2 regions of the Aeromonas sp. TS_SC_11 genome follow, and region 1 is predicted to be linked to the other one. Evidence: riboswitches for the same ligand, from Rfam matches in the RefSeq annotation. Region 1 holds a riboswitch; the other holds the start of a gene.
The links. Region 1 has a riboswitch for lysine ahead of AC1P02_RS18170 (Na+/H+ antiporter NhaC family protein). Riboswitches for the same ligand answer to the same signal wherever they lie in the genome.
Positions count from the first base shown of each region.

Region 2: it holds a riboswitch for lysine, as region 1 does, so the genes downstream of both, lysC (lysine-sensitive aspartokinase 3) here and AC1P02_RS18170 (Na+/H+ antiporter NhaC family protein) in region 1, are expected to answer to the same signal.

Region 1 covers NZ_CM170470.1:3,923,759-3,927,169, reverse strand. The annotation lists gene AC1P02_RS18185 (DUF3820 family protein) at 1-175, shown strand, start outside; gene AC1P02_RS18180 (cob(I)yrinic acid a,c-diamide adenosyltransferase) at 172-735, shown strand; gene AC1P02_RS18175 (H-NS family histone-like protein) at 802-1,209, opposite strand; lysine riboswitch at 1,530-1,701, shown strand; gene AC1P02_RS18170 (Na+/H+ antiporter NhaC family protein) at 1,788-3,368, shown strand.
Region 2 covers NZ_CM170470.1:3,071,948-3,075,358, reverse strand. The annotation lists gene argA (amino-acid N-acetyltransferase) at 32-1,360, shown strand; lysine riboswitch at 1,469-1,693, shown strand; gene lysC (lysine-sensitive aspartokinase 3) at 1,783-3,135, shown strand; gene AC1P02_RS14360 (protein kinase family protein) at 3,227-3,411, opposite strand, start outside.

The DNA.
Region 1 (3,411 bases):
CGGCAAATATCAGGGGCGGCGCATCATCGATATTCCGGAGCCCTATCTGGTGTGGATGGCACGCACCGGTTTTCCTGCCGGTGCGCTGGGTCAAACGCTGGCCCTTGCCTATGAAATCAAGCTGAACGGGCTCGAATCCATGATTGTTCCCATTATTAACAGGATGTCGGTATGAGGATATATACGAGGCAGGGCGATAAAGGCATGACCCGACTGGCCGATGGTGTGCAATTGGCCAAGGATGAGCTGCGGGTCGAAACCTATGGCTATATCGATGAATTGAATTCTCATATAGGTCTGCTCATTGCGGAGGTGCCCGCAGCTGAAACCGGGTTATTAGCCGACCTGGTATTATTGCAGCAAGAGTTGTTCGATTTGGGTGGGGAGTTGGCTTTTTCCAGCGATGGCCAGCATGAGGCCATCTGGCAGGTAAATAACGAATGGACCTTGCGCCTCGAGCAGCAAATCGATGCCTACAGCGCCAATTTACCCCTGCTGCGCAATTTCATTTTGCCCAGTGGTTCCCGTGCTGCGTCACAAGCTCACGTGGTGCGAACCCTGACCCGTCGCTGTGAGCGCCTGCTGCTGAGTTTGAGCCGTGCAGAGCAGATCAATCCGGCCATACTGCCCTATGTAAACCGGCTGAGTGACTGGTTCTTCACCATAGCCCGCTACCTGCTGGCCTGCACCGGGACGCCGGAAGTGCTCTGGGTCAAGGCAGCCGAACGGGGCTGATGGCGTTATATCAGGCAATAAAAAACCTCGCAGTGCGAGGTTTTTTATTGGTCGGTGATTTGCCAATCAGATGGCAAATTCCTCGATGGATTTGCCTTCGGCAACGGCCTTGGCAATCGCGGAAGGCATACGGCCCTGACCGGTCCAGGTCTTTTCAACACCATTATCCAGATAGCGATATTTGGCAGGGCGTGGGGCACGCTTGCCTTTTTTCGCAGCCTTGGCTGGCTCGTTAGCCACTGTGCCAACCAGCTCGGCAGGATCAATGCCAGCGGCTTTCAGCATTTCGGTATATTCGTTAATTTTGCGCTGATGTTCTTCACGGGCCTGACGATCGGCGGCTTCATCCTGCTGACGTTCGGCAACAATAGCAGAGAGTTTTTCCAGGCCTTCTTCCAATTGTTCCAGAGTCAACTCACGGCACGCTGCGCGCAAGCTACGGATATTCAGCAGTACTTTCAAAAATTCGTTCATAGTGTCCACCACGCGAGCAAAGGAGGGAATTAAATGAAAAGAGTAATTTTGGGTAATTTATACGCCAGCTTGCTATTAAGTCAAGATAAGCAAAATAATAAATTCAGCGTGCAAAATAAGTGAACTGTTTTGAGTACAGACTGGATTCAGTAATATTGAATACGTCATATCCGACTGAGTTCCAAGCAGGTGAAAATAGCGACAAAACCAAAATATTTGCACCATTTGACTACCTTTTCCCCATTTTAAAATGGCCAACGTGGGGATTTAATCAAAAAACTTGCCATAACGTGCCAGCACGATAAAATGTGCCCCGAATACCTTTAAGTAGAGGCGCGCTGCCTATGACTACTTGTGCGGAGGGTGATGCCTGTGATGCACAAGGAAAGGAGTCAGCGCCGAAGTAGCCAGGCCATCATACCGGGCTGCTGGTTCTGCATCGAACAGGTGCAGGACTGCCATAGTCATCCACTATGGAGCGCTACCTGAAGGGGCTGAGGAGTATAACCTCCCCATGGGTTTTGTTTCTTTATCCTCTCGGTAGATCTCCACCTGCTGTCTTTAGGTGCAAAGAGATCATGGACATCATTCAGTACGCCGACTCAGGTTGGTCTGTCGTTCCCCCCTTGTTGGCCGTCGCCCTGGCGATCCTGACCCGCCGCGTCCTGCTGTCGCTGGGGGCGGGGATCCTGACCGGCAGCCTGCTGCTCAATCAGTTTTCTCCCCTCGACTCCCTGCATTACATCTTGAACACAGTGCTCAAGATCTTCTGGGTCGATGGCGCGCTCAATCGTGACAACGTCAACATGATACTGTTCATGCTGCTGTTGGGTGGCCTCATCAGCCTGATGAGCGTCTCCGGCGCCACCCGCGCCTTTGCCGAGTGGGCCGAGCGCCGTGCCAAGACCCGCAAGGGGGCCAAGGCGCTCACCGGCATGATGGTGTTTGCCTTCTTTATTGATGACTTCTTTCACAGTCTGTCGGTGGGAGCCATCTGCCGTCCGGTGACGGATCGCTTCCAGATCTCCCGCGCCAAGCTGGCCTATCTGCTCGACTCCACTGCGGCTCCCGTCTGTGTGCTCATGCCCATCTCCTCCTGGGGCGCCTACATTATCGCCCTGGTAGGCGGTATCATGGCTGCGCACGGTCTGACCGAGCAGAGCCCGATTGCTGCGTTTGTCGAGATGATCCCGATGAACCTCTACGCCGTGTTCACCCTGATCATGGTGCTGGTGGTGATCGCGTTTCAGTTCGATATCGGCCCCATGCGTCAACATGAGCAGTGGGCGCTGGAAGGCAAGCTGTGGGATGAATCCAAGGGCCGTCCCATCGGTCTGGATATGGAGAGCCCGGAGGAGAGCAATGGCGGCATGATTGACATGGTGCTGCCGATCCTGACGCTGACCGCCGCCACCGTCTACTTCATGATTGACTCAGGGGCTGCCGTGCTGAGCGAAAAGGGGCTGCCCTTCAGCGTGCTCGGTTCGTTCGAGAACACCAATGTCGGCTCCTCTCTGGTTTACGGTGCCCTGTGCAGCCTGGTGGTTTCCATCGGCCTGGCGCTGCGCCTCAAGCTGGGTGCCAAGAACTGGATCAAGGCCGCGCCCCAAGGGGTGATGGCCATGCTGCCGGCGATCACTATTCTGCTGTTTGCCTGGGCTATCGGCTCTGTGGTGCGGGATGTGGAAACCGGTAAATATCTGGCTTCCCTGGCGAACGGCAACCTGCCGATCGAAGTGCTGCCTGCTGTGGTGTTTATCCTCTCCTGCGCCATGGCATTTGCCACCGGTACCAGCTGGGGCACCTTCGGCATCATGTTGCCCCTGGCCGGTGACATGGCGGCCGCCAGTGACATCAGCCTGATGTTGCCTATGCTGGCCGCCGTACTCGCAGGCTCAGTGTTCGGTGATCACAGCTCGCCCATCTCCAGTACCAGCATATTGTCGGCCACGGGTGCCGGTTGCCATCATATCGATCACGTCATGACCCAGCTGCCCTATGCGCTGACCATCGCCTTTGGTGCCGCGCTCGGCTACCTGGCCATGGGGTTGATGCATTCCGTGCTGGCGGGCTTTAGCGTCAGTGCGCTCTGGTTCGTGGTGTTTACCACTTATCACCTGCGCAAAGCGAAAACACGGCCGGCGTTGGCCACCGCATAACGCACAAAAAACACACTTGAAGAGCAAGGGGCCCATGGGCCCC
Region 2 (3,411 bases), 850 kb from region 1:
CATTGCTGTTTTTTTATGGAAGAAGCCTCAAGTGCGTGAACGCGAACCCAGCCTGGTCTATGCCTTTCGGCAGTCTACCCCCTATGTCAATGTGCACAGAGGCGCCACCTTTGTGCTGATGATGGGAGGGGAAGCCATCTGCCACCCCAATTTTGCCAATATCGTCAGCGATATCGCCCTGCTGCAGACGCTGGGAATTCGTTTGGTGCTGGTGTTCGGTTCACGTCCGCAAAACGACGAGGCACTGGCTCGCGCGGGTATCGAAGCCCAGTACCACAGGCGGATCCGGGTCACCGATGACGAGAGCTTCGCCATCATCAAACAGGTGTGTGGCGGCCTGCAGTACGACATCACGGCCCAGCTCTCCATGGGGCTGGCCAACACCCCCATGCAGGGGGCCCGCATCAGTGTGGTGAGTGGCAATTTCGTCACCGCCCAGCCGCTGGGGGTGGATGATGGCATCGACTTTTGTCACAGCGGTCGGGTACGCCGCATCGACGTGGAGGGGATCACCCGCCAACTGGATCAGAAGGGGCTGGTGCTCATCTCCCCCATCGGTTGCTCGGTCACCGGCGAGAGCTTCAACCTGAGCTCGGAAGAGGTCGCCCGCCGGGTGGCAGTGGATCTCAAAGCCGACAAACTTATCTGTTTCAGCAGCACCCAGGGCGTCATGGACAGACACGGCGAAGCCATCTCGGAGCTCTTCCCCGAGCAGGCCGAGGAGCTGCTGGTGGAGCTGGAGCAGGCGGGGGAAGAGATGTCCGGCACAGCCCGTTACCTGCGTGCGGCGATTGCCTCCTGCCGGGGCGGCGTACCCCGCTCCCATCTGGTGAGCTATCAGGATGACGGCGCCATGTTGCAAGAGCTGTTCAGTCGCGACGGCCTCGGTACCCAGATAGTGCGGGAAAGCGCCGAGCAGGCCCGCGCCGCCACCATCGAAGACATTGGCGGCATTCTGGATCTCATTCGCCCGCTGGAGGAGGACGGCATTCTGGTGCGCCGCTCTCGCGAGCAGCTGGAGATGGAAATAGACAAGTTCACCATCATAGAGCGCGACGGCCTCATCATCGGCTGCGCGGCGCTCTACTGCTTCATGGAAGAGGCGATGGCGGAGATGGCCTGCGTCGCCATTCACCCCGAGTATCGCAACTCCAATCGGGGGGATCAGCTGGTGGCCAAGGTGGCCGAGCGGGCCAAGCGGCTCGGCATTCGTCGCCTGTTCGTGCTCACCACCCGCTCCATTCACTGGTTCCGGGAACGGGGCTTCGATCCGCTGGAGGTGGAAGACCTGCCGGTGGAACGGCAACGGCTCTACAACTGGCAGCGCCGCTCCAAGGTTTTGTCAAAAAACATTTCGTAACTTGTTGATCTTGTGCCGAGTTGTCGCCGAATGTTAACTTTTTCACAATCTCGATTGACAGTGCAATCCAGCACAGGGTATTTCTAATTGCACTCCACCGCCTGCGGTGGAGCCAGAAGAGGAGCGCTGCCCAGGCAGCCCAAGGGAGGACACCAGCGTCCGATGAACTTGGGTCAGGGGGAGCAGCGCCGAGACGGGTGAGGCAACTGGATACCTCAACGTCGGCTGCGGGGGCTGAATCCCCCGGGTTGTCATCGGTAGTGGTCATCCCCCACCGAGCCCCACCAGGGGCTGGTACGGGATGGGCTCTGCGGGTGGAGTGCTTCTGGCCGGGATAGCTTCTCTCATTCCTGCCATTTTCAGCCTCCTCCTCTCTTTTTGCCCGATGGAACCGGATTTTTATATTAAGACAGGAGTAAGCAATGAGCCCGATCAATGTCGCCAAGTTTGGCGGAACCAGTGTCGCCAATGCCGCGGCCATGAACAATTGCGCCAATGTGGTGCTGGCCAATCCGGCAAGCCGAGTGGTGGTGCTGAGCGCCAGCGCCGGCGTCACCAATCTGCTGGTGGCACTGGCCCAGGGCGATCTGGACGAGGCAGGCCAGGAGGTGCAGCTGGCCAAACTGGCCGAGATCCAGCAGGCCATACTGACGGCACTGGGTGATCCCGCCGACGTGAGTACCCTGATCCATGCCACCCTCGGCGAGATCCGCACCATGGCCCGCCAGGCCAGTCAGCATACGGATGCGGAGCTGGCTGACAGGCTCATCGCCTGTGGCGAGCTGATGTCTACCCGCCTCTTTACCGAGCTGTTGCACCAGCGTGGTATCAAGGCCCACTGGCAGGATGTGCGCCAGCTGATGCGCACCGACAGCCGATTTGGCAAGGCGACCGTGGATCTCGCCGCCACTCGCGACCTCTGCCAACAGACGCTGGGGCCTCTGCTCGGCGACAGCCTCATCATCACCCAGGGCTTCATCGGCTCGGATGCCGATGGCCGCACCACCACGCTTGGTCGCGGCGGCTCCGATTACAGCGCCGCCCTGCTCGCCGAAGCGCTGGATGCGGGCAGCATAGAGATCTGGACCGATGTGCCCGGCATCTACACCACGGATCCGCGACTGGTGACACGTGCACGCCCCATTCCCGAAATAAGCTTCGTGGAAGCGGCCGAGATGGCTACCTTTGGCGCCAAGGTGCTGCACCCGGCCACCCTGCAACCGGCGGTGCGCCAGGACATTCCTGTCTTTGTCGGCTCCAGCAAGGATCCCGCCGCCGGCGGCACCTGGATCCGCGCCAGCACCAGCACCAACCCGCTGTTTCGCGCCGTGGCATTGCGCCGCCAGCAAGTGCTGGTGACCCTGCACAGCCTCAACATGTTCCACGCCTACGGCTTCCTGGCCGAGGTGTTCGGCATCCTGGCCCGCCACCGCATTTCGGTGGATCTCATCACCACCTCGGAAGTGAGCGTGTCGCTCACCCTGGATCACACCGGCAGCCAGAGCAACGGCGAGCCCGTGCTCAGCGACAAGGTGCTGGCCGAGCTGGGTCAGCTGTGCAAGGTAAAGGTGGAAACCGGTCTGGCACTGGTGGCGCTCATCGGCAACCGCATGAGCGAGGCGGCTGGGGTGGGCAGTCAGGTCTTTGACGCCATTCGCGAGCACAACATCCGCATGATCTGTTATGGCGCCAGTGCCCACAACCTCTGCTTCCTGGTCAAGGAAGAAGAAGCGGGCCACATCGTCAATCGCCTCCACCAGGAGCTGCTCGACTGAGCCAGCCGAGGTTTGACACTGCATAAAAGAGGGGCACTCAGGGTGCCCCTCTTGTCGTTGATGCCCATGTCATCGATGCAGATACCAGCGCCTACCCTGCCAGTGTCGGCACCGGCAACAGGCAAGAGCGGATCTCCTCACGCAGACCCGCGAGTCTGGCCAGCAGCGCTGCCTGGCTATAGCCAGCCTCGTCAGGCCCCAGATTATCCGCCAGCTCGGCGAAATGGTCGGTCACCGCCTTCTCAAGCCAGTCGAGCCGGCGCAGGGTGAGCGGGC